2 regions of the Acetobacterium sp. UBA5834 genome follow, and region 2 is predicted to be linked to the other one. Evidence: riboswitches for the same ligand, from Rfam matches in the RefSeq annotation. Region 2 holds a riboswitch; the other holds the start of a gene.
What was found. Region 2 has a riboswitch for glycine ahead of B3F51_RS06960 (alanine/glycine:cation symporter family protein). Riboswitches for the same ligand answer to the same signal wherever they lie in the genome.

Region 1 (7,939 bases), on a different contig from region 2:
CAGGAGCCTGTTCAATCAGAATTTTTGAATAGTCGCCACCGTTAATGTGAATACTGTTCTGGCCGCCGCCACGAACCCGCAGCTCACCGGAAACAGTGACATTGTTCAAGGTCACGTTACCGTTGCCTACGGCCTCATCAATGATCAGATTGCCATCAATTGTTAAGTTCTGAAGCGTCACATCACCGGTGGTGACAATTACATCCTGATTGATCGATTCGCTTCCGCTACTTGGTCCATAGCTACCGGCTTTACTGTAAATGGTTGATTGGGTCAAATCTTCAAGCTGGTTCATCGCCTTTTGGATAGTTGCAATGGCGGTGGCGATTTCAGTAGAACTGCTTTGCTTATCAATCTTGTTTTGAGAAACAACGGATTGCAGATTATTCCAGGAAGTTTTGCTAAAGTCGGATTCGTTTAAACTTTCAATTTGTTTTATCAGGGCAGTGTAGGCACTTAAATCGGTGCCAGTCGTGGCATCCTTGACAATTTCCAGTTTTAACGCTTCAAGGCGAAGCGAGCTGCCCACGGTACCAAGCTGTTCACCATCAAGGAACCATTTTTCCGAAGCGGCTGGCAAATCGCCAATATTCTGGACATGACCGCGGTAACGGACATGATAACCGGATACCTGTTTGCCGGTGGTGTCAAGCAGAACAATTTTGATCGCTTCAATGCGCAGTCCCTTGCCGCGGGTGCCGGCATAGTCGCCGTTTTTGGCCCAAGTGCTGGGATCATTTTCATCATAGAGCCAGCCGATGTTTTGAACATGGACGTTGTAACGTAGTTCAATCTCCGAGGCCACGTCCGCATCGGGTTTTAATTCGAAGCCTTCGATACGTTTACTCTGGCCAACGGTGCCAATTATCTCCGGACTTTCGATCCAGGTGTGGTCGGCAGGATAATCACCTAAGTTTTCAATGTGGCCGCGGGATAAGACCGGGACGATTTCTGTCTCGGCGAGGGCGGGTTGAATTGGGATGAAGAGGGCAAATAAAAGCAGGATAAGTAGTGTTTTTTTCATGAATGTTCTCCTTACAGGGTTATGCTAAATTGAGTGACGATCGCATCATCACTTGAATTCTACATTTAAAGCTAGTTTATTCTAACAGATATTAAAGTCTATACTCACAACAATTCACGAAGAAAACAGCCGTTTCGCGAAAGTGGGCGACTATTCGGGCAAAGGATAATTGTAATAAAAATGGCCACCGTTTGAAATAATATGGTTTCAGTGGTTGACAATTACCGGGTCAGCGGTGTATACTCACAACAACTTGATAAATAGATCAGGCTCAAAAATACAATTAAACGATGGTATGATGAATGATGGATACGGGAGAGACTGCAGAGTGTGCAGCACCGAAGGAATAAGCTGGTATTAGCCATAATATCGGCGATGATCTCAGGTAAAGAGGACCGTATCTGGACATCTCTCTGGAAAGCGAAGACGCACCGAAGGGGCAACTTTATAGTAGGAATCTCTCAGGTCAATAACAGAGCAGAAGGCATTAGCTTTCTGCTTTTTTTGTTTTTTTGTTAAAATTAGAAAAATGGAGGATTAAAAAAATGAGAATTGTTGCAGGGTTGAAGTATTCAAAGGATCATGAGTGGGTTAAGGTAGAAGGCAATCAGGCCACCATAGGGATTACCGATTACGCCCAACATTCCCTGGGGGACATTGTTTTTGTTGAATTGCCGGAAGTGGGTGATCATATCGATAAGGATCAAACCTTTGGGGTGGTCGAATCGGTTAAGGCGGCTTCCGATATTTATTTGCCGGTGGCCGGAACGGTCGAGAAAATTAACGAAGCGCTGAATGATGAGCCAGAGCTGATTAATACCGATGCCTTTGAAAACTGGTTGATTTGTGTTGAAATGGATGATCCCACAGAAGTTGATGACTTGATGGACGCAACCGAGTACGAAGCGTTTTGTCAGGAATAGAAAGCGTGCGAGATCAGCAAATGGGAGATTTAAAACGCACCGTATTATATGACAATCATGTCAAAGCCGGAGCCACCTTGGTAGATTTTGGGGGCTGGGAGATGCCAATTCAGTATCCCCATGGCATTGTTGATGAGCATTTCCATACCCGGATTAAAGCGGGCATCTTTGATGTTTCACATATGGCCCGCTTCATCATCACCGGAAAAGAGGCCACCGCTTTTTTACAGTATGTCCTGACCAACAATGTTTTTGCGCTGGATCTGCTTCAGGCTCAGTATACGATGATTCCCAACAAAAACGGCGGCGCCATTGATGACGCCTACCTTTACCGCTTTTATGAAGATCGCTACCTGCTGGTAGTGAATGCGGCCAACGCCGACAAAGATTGGCAGCATCTGAATAATGAAATCAAAGCCTTTGATGCCCAAATAACCGATCAATCCGCTGAGCTGGCGATGATTTCACTGCAAGGCCCGGAAGCCAAGAATATTTTGAAAAAATTGACCGGAAGCGAATTTTTGACCGAACCCCTTAAGAATGCATTGGGAATTCTTAATTATCACGGGGCCCCCCTCCTGATTGCACGAACTGGCTACACGGGAGAACCCCTGGGTTTTGAACTGTTTGCCAAGGCGGAGCAAAGCCCGGAAATCTGGGAAAAGCTGCTGGGATTGGGTGCCATGGCCGTCGGTCTGGGGGCCCGGGATACATTAAGACTGGAAGCCGGTCTGCCGCTATATGGACACGAACTGGGACTGGATAACGAGGGTCAGGAGATTCCGATTTTCTCCTGTCCACTGGCTAAATTTGCTGTCAGCTTTGCCGCGGATAAGGGCAATTATCTGGGGCGGGCACCACTTCGGGAACAGTATTGCGGCTTTAAGGCCATCATGGAACGGGATTTTAGCGATTTATCCAAACTGCCCAGAATTGTCAGATCGTTGGCGATTACCGGCAAAGGTGTAGCCCGGGCCGGATGCAAGGTTTTTAAAGATGGCAGGGAAGTCGGCGTGATCACCAGTGCCACCATGGTACCCTATTTAAAAGCCGAAGGCTATGGACTGGATAGCAAGATAACCGATGAAAAAGCGATGCGTGGGATTGGTCTGGCGCTGCTTGATGGCGATGTCGAGATCAACGATCCGGTGGAGGTCGAAATCCGCAACAAACGGGTTGCGGCGGTGATTGTGCCCTATCATTTAAAAAGTGATGCGCCCCCGTATGCCCGCCCGATTCTTTATGGCGTGGAGGTAACAAGACAGTTTGAAAGCGCCGCTAATTATCCCGGCAAAGCCCTCAATCTGCTAAAGAAGAGCCTTGACAATACCCATCACCGGCAGTATGAAACCATTAACCTGATTCCGTCGGAACAGGCTCATTCGTCAGCGGTACGGTTGTTATCAGTGATGGATCCGTCGTTTCGCTACGCAGAGCACAAAAAAACCAAATCCTTTTATGATTATGACGTTTTTTATTATCAGGGAACAGCTTTTATCGACGAGATTGAATATTTGCTGATGGAAGAATTCAAGCAGTACTTTAACTGTGCCGAGGTTGAAACTCGGGTAATCAGCGGGCAAATGGCCAATACGGCAGTCTTTAGTGCTTTGATGGATTACAAGAATCGGGTCAACCGTAAGGTTGAGGCCAAGCGGTTGGGCTATATCCTGAACAATCATATCATCCGTGGTGGTCATTTAAGCGCCCAGCCAATGGGTGCCCTGCATGACTATATCGCCGTCGATCCCCGGACGGAAAAAACGGCAGTTGTCAATTTCCCGGTGGAGCCCGATAACCTCTTTAAGATCGATGTCGAAGAAACCAAAAAGGTCATTACGACGTATCGACCGGAATTAATTATCTTTGGTAAGAGCATGGTTCTGCACAAGGAACCGGTACAGGAAATACGCCAATTTATCGATGATCAGAAGCTCAATGCGGTGATTATGTATGACATGGCCCACGTTCTGGGACTGGTCGGTGATTATTTCCAGGATCCCTTTAAAGAAGGGGCTGAGCTGGTGACTGGTTCCACCCATAAAACATTTTTTGGAACCCAGCGTGGGGTCATTGCCGGAAATTATGACAAGGATGATTATAAGTATGGCCTTTGGGAAACCATCGAGACCCGGGCGTTTCCAGGCAGTGTCAGTAACCACCATCTCGGAACGATGTTGGGTCTGTTAATGGCGGCCTACGAAATGAATTATTTTAAAGATGATTATCAGCGCACTGTCATCGAGAATGCCAAATATTTTGCCAGGGCGCTGGCTGAAGCTGGACTTGATGTGGCCGGTGATCCACAGATTTCCTATACCGAGACCCACCAGGTGGTGGTTCGGGTTGGCTATGGCATTGGTCCGGAAGTGGCCAGACGTCTTGAAGAAAGCAATATCATCATTAATTACCAGGCAACGCCGGAAGAAGAGGGTTTTACCGCTTCCGGGGCAATCCGCATTGGTGTTGCTGAGATGACCCGCTTTGGTTTTACCAAGGCAGCCTTTAAAGAGACGGCTGAGCTGATGGCCGATGTGATTTTGCGTAAAAAAACAGTGGCGGAAGACGTTAAAAAGCTCCGTAGCCAGTTTACTACAATGAAATACTGCTTTGATGATGAAGCGATAGCAGAACAACTTGAAAAACTGAAAGCCACACTTTAAAGGAGGAAAACACCGATGGCATCTTATTTATCAACAACCGGAGAAGAACAACAGGCGATGCTAAAAAAGCTGGGTCTGACATCCCGGGACGCACTCTTTGCAGACATCCCCGGGGCAGTCCGGCTGGACCGGGAACTGGCGTTGCCGGAAGCCCTGTCAGAAATGGAGTTGATCACCCTGATGCGGGAGCTGACACAAAAAAATACCAACCTGGACAGCTACGCCTGTTTTTTGGGAGCCGGGGCGTATGATCATTTTATTCCCAGTGTTGTTGGCAGTCTGACTTCCCGACAGGAATTCTACACGGCTTACACACCCTATCAGCCGGAAATCAGTCAGGGCACCCTGCAGGCAATCTTTGAGTTTCAATCGATGATCTGTGAGCTGACCGGAATGGAGATTGCCAATGCGTCAATGTACGATGGCGCCACGGCACTGGCCGAAGCGGTGGCGATGGCTGTCAGTCAGACGGGTCGGGACGAAGTGCTGATTGCCAGCACCGTTGCTCCCGAGCATCGCCAGGTGGTGCAAACCTATGCCCGCTTTAAAAATGTGCAGGTGAGAGAAATTGGTTTTCAAAATGGTACCATCGATTTAAACCAGCTTGAAGCCTTATGCAGCGCAAAGACCGCTGCGGTGATTGTGCAAAGTCCGAACTTTTTTGGCGCTATTGAAGAGTTGAGCCGGGTGGCGGACCTTGCCCATCAACAAAAAGCCTTGTTTATTGCCTCGGTCGATCCATTGTCATTGGCAATCCTTCGATCTCCAGGCGAATTGGGTGCTGATATCGTGGTTGGAGATGGTCAGTGCCTGGGGAATCCAATCAGTTTCGGCGGGCCGGGACTGGGTTTTATGGCAACAACCAAGGCTCTGATGCGAAAATTGCCTGGTCGGGTGGTTGGAGAAACCACTGACCATGACGGCAAACGAGCCTTTGTCTTAACCCTTCAGACCAGAGAACAGCATATTCGGCGGGATAAGGCGACGTCCAATATCTGTTCGAATCAGGCCCTGAATGCCTTGGCAGCAACGATTTATCTGACGTTACTGGGCAAGGCGGGGCTAAAAGAGGTGGCTACCCTATGCCTTCGTAAAGCCCATTATCTCCATGACAGGCTGATTGCCACCGGAAAATTTACCCCGGCTTTTACAGCTCCATTCTTTAAAGAGTTTGCAGTTATCGGCACAACTGCACCGGAAGACTTAAACAAAGATCTGCTGGGGGATGGAATCATCGGCGGTTATGAATTAAAAAAGGCCTATCCGGAGTTTGAGTATGGCTGGTTGCTGGCGGTCACTGAAAAACGAACCCGCCAGGAAATTGATCAGCTGGTAGAAAAGGTGGTGAAGCATTGTGATTAAACAAGAAGCGCTTATTTTTGAAAAGTCGGTGCCGGGAAGAAAAGCTGATATTCTGCCAATGTGTGATGTTCCCGAGATATCCATTGACACCATGATCCCCGAAGTGTTTTTACGTACTGAGGAAGCAGCCTTGCCGGAGGTTAGCGAGATCGATACAATCCGCCACTTTACGGCCCTTTCGCAAATGAATCACGGGGTTGATTCGGGTTTTTATCCTCTGGGCTCCTGTACCATGAAATATAACCCCAAAGTTAATGAAGCGGTGGCTCAGTACCGTGGTTTTACCGGGGTTCACCCCTATCAGCCCGAGCAGACTGTTCAAGGCTGTCTGGAAGTGCTTTATCAAACCGATCGAATGCTGGCAGAGATTACCGGAATGGAACGGGTATCGCTGCAACCGGCGGCTGGCGCCCATGGCGAAATGGCGGGACTGATGATTATTAAAGCCTATCATCAGCACCGAGGTGATACAAAGCGACAAAAAATTGTTGTACCAGATTCATCCCATGGCACCAATCCGGCCTCAGCGGCGGTCGTTGGGTTTGATGTCATCGAGGTGAAGTCCAATCAGGCTGGTGGGGTTGATCTTGAAGCACTGCAGGCGGTGATGAGTGATGAAATTGCCGGACTGATGCTGACGAATCCCAGTACTCTGGGCTTATTTGAAGAAAATATTGTCGAAATAGCGAAGATCGTCCATCAGGCGGGGGGGCTGCTCTATTATGACGGTGCCAATATGAACGCCATCATGGGCAAAACCCGCCCGGGTGACATGGGCTTTGATGTGGTACATCTCAATCTCCACAAAACCTTTAGCACACCTCATGGCGGTGGCGGCCCGGGTTCAGGCCCGGTGGGAGTGAAAAAAGAATTGGTTCCCTTTCTGCCAGGGCCGGTAGTGGAAAGCGGCACCAACGGCTATTATCTTGATGGTGACCGGCCGCTGTCAATTGGCCGGGTTAAATCGTTCTATGGTAATTTTTTAGTGGTCGTTAAAGCGTTTGCTTACATCCGTTCATTAGGGGCAAAGGGACTACGGGAAGCTTCAGAAATGGCGGTGCTAAATGCCAACTATATCCGTGCTGGGCTTTGTGAGGATTATGAATTGCCATTTGGAAAAACTTGTATGCATGAAGTTGTTTTTTCAGCTCAAAAGCAGGCAAAGGCCGGGGTGTCGGCACTTGATATTGCCAAGCGTCTGATTGATTTTGGCTATCATCCGCCGACGATCTATTTTCCGCTGATTGTCAAAGAAGCACTGATGATTGAACCAACTGAAACCGAAAGTAAAGAAACCCTTGATGCTTTTATTGCGGCGATGAAACAGATTGCCAGGGAAGCACAAGAAAATCCGGAAGTAGTTAAATCGGCACCGCATGATACCATTGTCGGGCGATTGGATGAGGTAAAAGCAGTTCGTAAGCCAGTTCTTACATTCAGTCAGAAGGCGGGCGCTTAAAAAGGACTATTCTGGGTAAGAAAATATCAGAAAAATCGATGGCATCGTTGTAGAGTGCTGAGTAAAAGTCTGGCTGATGCCGAAAGAGTGAGGTTGGGATGAATGTATTTGACATTATTGGACCGATTATGGTGGGCCCCTCCAGTTCCCATACGGCCGGGGCGGTGCGGATCGGAAAAATCGCCCGGGCGGTGTCCGGTGGGCAGCCAGCGACGGTGATGATAGAGCTCTTTGGTTCGTTTGCCCAAACCTATAAGGGTCACGGTACCGATAAGGCAATTATTGCTGGCTTATTGGGGATGGCTCCGGATGATGAACGCATCAAAGACAGTCTGGAGCTGGCCCGGGACCTGGGCATGGCCTTTAAATTTAAAAAATCCGGCAACAAAGCGGTTCATCCCAATACGGCTCTGATTGCAGCGGTTGATTCACAGGGCAAAAAAACCATTGTCCAGGGATCATCGGTGGGTGGTGGCCGAATTGTGGTCAACCGGATTAATGAGATCAA
Region 2 (7,939 bases):
CCAAAAGTGGCGAAGTAAAGGCTTTGGATGGTATCAATCTAAGCATTAACCAGGGCGATATTTATGGGATTATTGGTATGAGTGGGGCTGGCAAAAGCACCCTGGTTCGTTGTATCAATCTTCTTGAAAAGCCCACCAGTGGTAGCGTTTTCATTGATGGACAGGATATTTCGAAAATAACTGAAAAAGAACTAAGAACGGTGCGTTATTCAGTGGGCATGATTTTTCAGCAATTTAATTTGCTGATGCAACGCACTGCCGAGAAAAACATTCTTTTTCCCCTGGAAATTGCCGGAGTGGATAAAGAAACGGCAAAAAAAAGAGCGGCTGAATTGTTAGAACTGGTGGGCCTGCCCGATAAAGCCAAGGCCTATCCGGCGCAGTTGTCCGGAGGTCAAAAGCAACGGATTGCCATCGCCCGGGCGTTGGCCAATAATCCCAAAATTTTGCTGTGTGATGAGGCCACCTCGGCTCTGGATCCCTCGACCACCAATTCAATTCTTAAGCTGTTAAAAGAAATTAATCATAAATTGGGGATCACGATTGTGATCATCACCCATGAAATGAGTGTGGTGGAGCAGATCTGTAGCCATGTGGCGATCATCGATAAAAGTCAGATTGCCGAAGATGGCGAAGTTGAAGACATTTTCCGGAATCCGAAAACCGATATTGCAAAAAAAATGATTTTTTCCGAGGGCGATCAGGGTTCGGTAGTAATGGGTAAGAACACCTATCGGGTCGTATTTGACGAAAAATCATCCAGTGACTCGGTGATGGCAAAAATGGTTCTGGAAACAAAATGCCTGGTGAATATTCTCCATGCTGATATGAAAAATATCGATGGCTTCGCTTTTGGACAAATGGTTATTCAATTGCCTGAGGATGAGCTGAGTGCGGCCCGGGCCATTAATTATCTGCGTTCACATCAAATTACTGTTGAGGAGGTGAGCGCTCATGTGGGATAGTTCAATGACTGGCCTCATTGCTCAGGGAACGTTGGAAACCCTCTATATGACCTTGGCCTCAACACTCTTGGCCTATCTAATCGGATTACCCATGGGTGTTTTGCTGGTCACCAGCGATTCCGAGGGGATTGTGCCGATGAAGGTAGTCAACCAGGTGCTTAATATTGTTGTTAATATTACTCGATCGATTCCGTTTTTGATTTTACTGATAGCGGTGATTCCCCTGACTCGGATGATCACCGGAACCACTATCGGATCTACGGCTACGATTGTCCCGCTGGTGATTGCCGCAGCTCCGTTTATTGCCCGGCTAGTGGAGTCGTCCATTAAAGAGGTGGATTATGGCATTATTGAGGCCTCTTTGTCAATGGGGGCCAGCCCGATACAAGTGGTGACCAAGGTGATGATCCCCGAAGCAAAACCTTCCTTGATTATTGGGGCGGCGATTGCTACGACCACTATTTTAGGCTATTCAGCGATGGCTGGGATTGTTGGTGGCGGCGGTCTGGGGGACATCGCCATTCGTTTTGGTTACTATCGCTATGAAACCGGGATGATGGTGATTACCGTGGTGCTGCTGGTTTTAATTGTTCAGCTGTTCCAGGAAGTGGGGATGAAAATTGCCCAGAAACAGGATCGCCGAAAATAACGCGTTCGATGATCAGCAGCTGATTATGGTTGACAGCGGAGGAACTTCGTGCTATATTACATATTAATCAACTAGGGATTATATGAAAAGAAATGAAAAGGAGAAGATCATGAAGAAATTAGGTTCAGTATTATTAATTAGTGTTCTTGGTTTGGCCCTATTTACCGGCTGTTCAGCAAAGGGAACAGATGAAAAAACCATCGTTGTTGGGGCCAGTCCAGCACCCCATGCAGAAATTCTGGCGATTGCCAGCGACGTGTTAAAAGAAGATGGGTATACTCTTGAAATCAAAGAATTTACCGATTATGTCCAACCCAATTTAACACTACAGAATAAAGAGTTGGATGCCAACTTTTTCCAACACCTCCCCTACCTGGAAGACTTTAATGTAAAAAACAACACCAAACTGGTGAGTGCAGGCGTGGTTCACTATGAGCCATTGGGTTTATACCCGGGTAAAATTAAGACTCTGGATGCAATTGCCAGCGGTGCGACCATTGCCATTCCCAATGATACCACTAACGAAGCCCGGGCGCTGCTGTTGCTGGAAACCATTGGTTTGATCAAGGTTGATCCCAATGCTGGCCTGGAAGCAACACCAAAAGATGTTATCGAAAACCCGAAAAACATTGTCTTTAAAGAACTGGAAGCAGCACAGCTGGCCCGATCACTGCCAGATGTTGATTTAGCCGTCATTAATGGCAATTACGCCATTGAAGCTGGATTAAACGCCGGTACCGATGCCATTGCCAAAGAAGAAAAAGATTCCCTGGCAGCTCAGACCTATGCAAATATTGTTGCCGTTCGAGCCGGCGATGAAAAAAGTGAAAAAACGTTGGCACTGATGAAAGCACTGCAAAGCGAAAAAGTCATCAGCTTTATCGAAAGCAATTATCAGGGTGCCGTGGTACCAATGTCTTAAGTCAAAATATCCGGGAAGCGTCTCAATTTGAGGCGTTTCTTTTTTTGTTTAAAAACCAGGATGGGATTGATTTTTAAAATAATCTTGCACTCGTTAAATGAATTGTGATATTATTTTAACGCTGTCGTAAAATCGCAGCACTCTGGAGAGTCTCAAAGATGAGCGCCGAAGGTGTACCCCTGGAAAGATCAGTCTGGCAACGACTGAACATTTCAGGCTATCTCTCAGGCAAAAGGACAGAGCAACCCATTGGTGTTGTTCTCCCTCTTCACAATTAAGAGAAGGAGGAACAAAATGTTTCAACAATTTAATGAATTTTTAGTATGGTTTGACGACCTCGTATGGGGTGTGCCATTGATTGTGCTGATTCTGGCGGTGGGGATTTTTTTGACCATCCGCCTGCACGGACTTCAGATCCGCTATTTACCCAAAGCGCTGAAGTACATGGTGAAGAATGAAGAAGGGGGCGAAGGCGAGGTAACCAGTTTTGGAGCCCTGTGTACAGCCCTCTCAGCAACCGTTGGAACCGGAAATATTGTAGGTGTTGCCACTGCGATTGTCGCCGGAGGACCGGGAGCCTTGTTTTGGATGTGGATTGCCGCCTTGTTTGGGATGGCGACCAAATTCGCCGAAGGAGTTCTGGCCATTAAATATCGGGTTATTGAACCGGATGGACATGTCCTGGGCGGACCTTTTTATTATATCGAAAATGGGATGGGCATAAAATGGCGCTGGTTGGCAAAAGTCTTTGCCTTTTTTGGTGCCGGGGTTGGTCTTTTGGGAATTGGAACCTTCACTCAGGTGAATGGGATTGCCAGTGCGGCCAATAATTTTTTTGATCCCAATAATCAATGGACAGTCAACCTTCTAGGCATGGAATATTCCTGGAGTGTGGTGATTACCGGAACCATTGTTACGATTTTTGTGGGACTGGTGGTAATTGGGGGGCTTAAGCGGATTGCCAATGTTTCTCAGATTATTGTCCCCTTTATGATTGTTATTTATGTATTGTGTTGTGCGATTATTTTAATTACTAATGCCGGATTGATACCGGCGGCCATTACTGAAATTGTCGCCAGTGCCTTTGGTTTCCGGGCAGTGGCCGGTGGGGCCTTAGGCGCCGTGCTGGTTGCTATGCAAAAAGGGATTGCTCGGGGGATCTTCTCGAATGAGGCGGGTCTTGGTAGCGCTCCGATTGCCGCTGCTGCAGCAAAAACCAATGAACCGGTGCGGCAGGGGCTGGTTTCGATGACCGGAACCTTTTTAGATACCATCGTGGTTTGTACCATGACGGGATTGGCGATTGTCTTAACTGGATCATGGAACATCGGGCTGGAAGGGGTGGCGGTGACAACCAATGCGTTTCAGGTAGGATTGCCTTTTGCTCCGGAAGTTAGCTCGTTTTTGCTGATGATCTGTCTGGTATTCTTTGCTTTTACCACCATTTTGGGCTGGAATTATTACGGCGAACGTTGTCTGGAATATCTGTCAAATGGAAAAATGAAGGCTGTGTTAACCTATCGCTATTTGTATATTCTGGCGGTCTTTATCGGACCGTTTATGACCGTTTCAGCGGTTTGGACGATTGCAGACATTTTTAATGGGTTGATGGCATTGCCCAATCTGATTGCCTTGATGGCATTAAGTGGGGTGGTTGTTGCCGAAACCCGGGTCTATGTTAAAAAGCTTAAGAACAAAGAAGTGGAATAGTATAACCTAAAAAATGCCCAATGAAAGCGCGCTTTCATTGGGCATTTTAAAATGGGCTTATTAGCGGGTTCTGCCGCCATGATGCATGCCAGTGCCGTCTTGAGGTTGGGTGCCGTCACAGGTGCCATCACCATTGCCGTATTGGTGGGCCGTGCCGTCCTGGGTGCAATTTTCGTTGTCGCAGATGCCGTCGCCATTGGTATCATGGCTGGCTTGACGTTCAATCCGTTGCTGTTCGGTCAAACCATTGCAGGCACCAGTACCAGCGCCGTGGTTTGGAGCTGCCAGAGCGCTACCAGCGGTAGCCAGCATTAAGGCCAGGGATCCGACTAAAATAAGTTTTGTTTTCATTGAAATTCCTCCGTTTTTTTAGTGTGTTCTGTTGTTGTTTGTATTATATGACGGATATATGTCAATACTGTGTCAAAAATAAAATTCATGTGATAAAATAAAAATAATTAAATGGTTCATACTGACACAGTATTGTCATAGTAATTGGGTAAACTTTTATAAATAAATAGAAAAGGGAGGGCATGTGAATGAAGGGGATTCGCATTCTGGTGGCAGAAGATGAAGATAAGCTACGGGAAATCGTTTTGAAATATTTAAATAAAGAAGGCTATCAAGGCTTCGGTGCAGCCGATGGAGAAGAAGCTCTGGATTTATGGGCTGAAAAAAAACCGGATTGCATCATTCTGGATGTGACCATGCCCAAGCTTGACGGTTTTGAGGTGCTGGCAGAAATCAGAGAAACCGATAATGTCCCGGTAATCATGCTGACGGCCCGTAGAGAAGAGGATGATAAAATCCAGGGCTTTGAAGTCGGTGCCGATGACTATGTGACGAAACCGTTTAGTCCCCGGGAGTTGATGGTGCGCATCAAAGCCTTATTAAAACGCAGTGGAGTCGTCACTACCGACAACCAGCTCGATGTCTGCGGAGTGCATTTAAATGCAGAAGAACGGCAACTGATCATTGATGATGAAATCATTAACCTGACTCAGAAAGAATTTGAGGTGCTGACCTTTTTTATCAATCATAATCAGTTGGTCTTATCCCGTGAACAGATTCTGGATCGGGTCTGGGGCTATGATTACGAAGGTGATATCCGGGTAGTTGATACCACCATTAAGCGGTTGCGTAAAAAAATGAATAAAAAAGGAGAATGTATACAAACCGTCAGAGGGTTGGGATACAAGTTTAAGGAATGAGATCTTCGATATTTTCACGATTGATGCTCTATCTGGGGGCTTTTTTTCTGGTCTTGTGTTTGCTGACCTATTATGTGCTTGGTTCCTATTTTGAAGTCTATTATACCGAGAAAAGAACGGCGGTTTTAATTGACAAAACGAGTCAGGCTGCTGCAATGTACAACCAAGGGGGGTTAACCCCGGAACTGCAAGCGTATATTGATGTCGCCGAAGAAGAAGGAATTGTCATTCAGATTATTAAACAACAAACCGTGACAGAAGAAACGTCTTCGGGAAATGTTTCGCCGGAAAATGGGAGCATCGAAATAGTGGCGATGCGTCAAGCATTGGATGGCATGGATCAAAGCGAAGGCTCAGGGCTGACTGTTGTTGAAACGAAACGTCTGGCCGCTGGTGGCGAACACAAGGGTGAGGGCAATGAAGCAGGCGAAGGTGCTGGTGGCGGATCCGGGAATGGCTCAGGATCTGGGAGTGGTGCTGGCAGCGGAGCAGAACATGGGGCTGGAGCTGGGCAACAGAACAGTATCGAAAATCAGGTCAAGGCACATCAGCATGAGGAAAGCTTTGTAATTGTATTGGGAAGTGATGAGCATCAGGTTGAGTGGCTGACCCATAAGGTCGTCGCTGCCGATGGTGCTCAGATCATCGGACGAATTCCCCTTTATTCGGTTCATGAGGTCATTGAGATTGTGGAAAATTTTCTGCTGGTATTTTTAATGATCGTTTTTGCCTGCTCGTTGCTCTTTGCCTATTTTTTCTCTCGGGGTATTTCGCGACCGATTGTTTCGTTAAATCAGCTTTCCCGGGAAATGGGCAATCTTAATTTTACAAAGAAATATCAGGGCACCAGGAAGGATGAGATTGGCCAGTTGGGTAAAACCTTGAATCATATCTCGGATGAACTGGAAGAGGCAATTCTAAAGCTCCAGGAAGAACTCAATAAGGAGCGAACCTTTGAAAAAATGCGACAGCGTTTTACTGCCCAAGTGTCCCATGAGATCCAAACCCCTCTGGCAGTGATCAAAAGCTATGCCGAAGCTCTGGAAGACGGGATTCTGGAGAATCGTGAGGAAGAACAGGAATATTTTGTGACGATTCAGAAGGAAGCCGATAAAATCAGTGGTATCGCCAGCGATCTGCTGGATCTGGCCCAAATTGAGTCCGGTGCCTATCAGCTCAAGAAGGAAGCGGTGTTCGGAGGTGAGGTCATCGCTTCGGTCGTTCAGCGATTTGTAAACACCTATCCGGAAAAAAATATCGTCTTTAATAATCGCTGTGAACCCCAACAAAAACTTAGCATCGATCGTAAACGGATGGAGCAGGTTTTTTACAATCTTTTGAACAATGCCATTAAACATGTCAGTCCGGCCGATGGGTTGATTCAAGTAAGTTGCGAAACCCAGGGAAATGAGTGGATTGTTTCTGTTTATAATGTGGGTAAGTCGATTCCACAAAATGAGATCAATCAGATCTGGGAGTACTTTTATAAGGCGCAGTCGGATAAAAAAGGCACTGGTTTGGGTCTGGCTATCGTCAAAGGCATCATAATCTGTCATGGTGGCAAGGTGGCTGTGGATAACCGGGATAAGGGGGTGTGGTTTGAAGTGCGGCTGCCACTATAAAAACTTCAAAAATAGAATTTTCAAAAGCGGGAGATGTGATATAATGAGAAAAAACAGTCGAATTGACAGGAGATAAGAATGAGTTTGTTAAATGAAACATTGGAAAAAATCCAACCACTCAATGAAGAAATGATGAAAACAGCCAAGGATCGGGTCGATTTTTTGCTTAAACCAGTGGGCAGTTTGGGAACCCTGGAAGAGATCGCCGTTCAGTTGGCCGGTATCACCGGGGAAATGTATCCGGATGTCAGCAAAAAAGCGATGCTGGTTTTTGCTGCTGATCATGGTGTCTTTGAAGAAGGCGTTGCTGCGGCACCTCAGGAAGTCACCGGTTTGATGGCGCAAATGGTTATGGCCGGAAAAAGTGGCGTGGCTGCTTTAAGTAAACAGGCAGGTGCCGATATTTTTGTTTGTGATGTGGGCATGAATGCTGATTTGGAGCCGAAATCAAAAATTCTCGATAAAAAAATCAGAAAAGCCACCTCAAATATGCGAAAAGGTCCGGCGATGACCCGGGAAGAAGCGATTCAATCCCTGGAAGTCGGCATTGATGTGGCCCAACGGGCGATTAACAACGGCTATAATATTTTAGGTACTGGAGAAGTGGGGATCTCCAACACCACCGCCAGTGCGGCTATTATTTCAGCACTTAGCGGTGTTGATGCCGGTGAGTTGACCGGTGCTGGAGCCAACCTGTCAGAAGAAAAGCAGGTGGTGAAAGCCCAGGTAATTCGGGATGCTATTGCCCTGAACCAACCGGATAAAGATGACGCCATTGATGTGCTGGCAAAGGTGGGCGGATTCGAAATCGGTGCCATGGCGGGAGCGATGCTGGCCGGAGCGGCCAATCACATTCCTGT

Region 1: another riboswitch for glycine. It lies ahead of gcvH (glycine cleavage system protein GcvH); the one in region 2 lies ahead of B3F51_RS06960 (alanine/glycine:cation symporter family protein).

What each region holds. Positions count from the first base shown of each region.
Region 1 is NZ_DJGY01000054.1:65,083-73,021, forward strand. It holds gene B3F51_RS10875 (YDG domain-containing protein) at 1-1,024, opposite strand, end outside; glycine riboswitch at 1,327-1,432, shown strand; glycine riboswitch at 1,436-1,502, shown strand; gene gcvH (glycine cleavage system protein GcvH) at 1,570-1,947, shown strand; gene gcvT (glycine cleavage system aminomethyltransferase GcvT) at 1,968-4,610, shown strand; gene gcvPA (aminomethyl-transferring glycine dehydrogenase subunit GcvPA) at 4,626-5,972, shown strand; gene gcvPB (aminomethyl-transferring glycine dehydrogenase subunit GcvPB) at 5,965-7,431, shown strand; gene sdaAB (L-serine ammonia-lyase, iron-sulfur-dependent subunit beta) at 7,530-7,939, shown strand, end outside.
Region 2 is NZ_DJGY01000032.1:18,026-25,964, reverse strand. It holds gene B3F51_RS06975 (methionine ABC transporter ATP-binding protein) at 24-965, shown strand; gene B3F51_RS06970 (methionine ABC transporter permease) at 955-1,614, shown strand; gene B3F51_RS06965 (MetQ/NlpA family ABC transporter substrate-binding protein) at 1,724-2,536, shown strand; glycine riboswitch at 2,669-2,786, shown strand; gene B3F51_RS06960 (alanine/glycine:cation symporter family protein) at 2,831-4,246, shown strand; gene B3F51_RS06955 (hypothetical protein) at 4,307-4,597, opposite strand; gene B3F51_RS06950 (response regulator transcription factor) at 4,786-5,457, shown strand; gene B3F51_RS06945 (sensor histidine kinase) at 5,454-7,079, shown strand; gene cobT (nicotinate-nucleotide--dimethylbenzimidazole phosphoribosyltransferase) at 7,158-7,939, shown strand, end outside.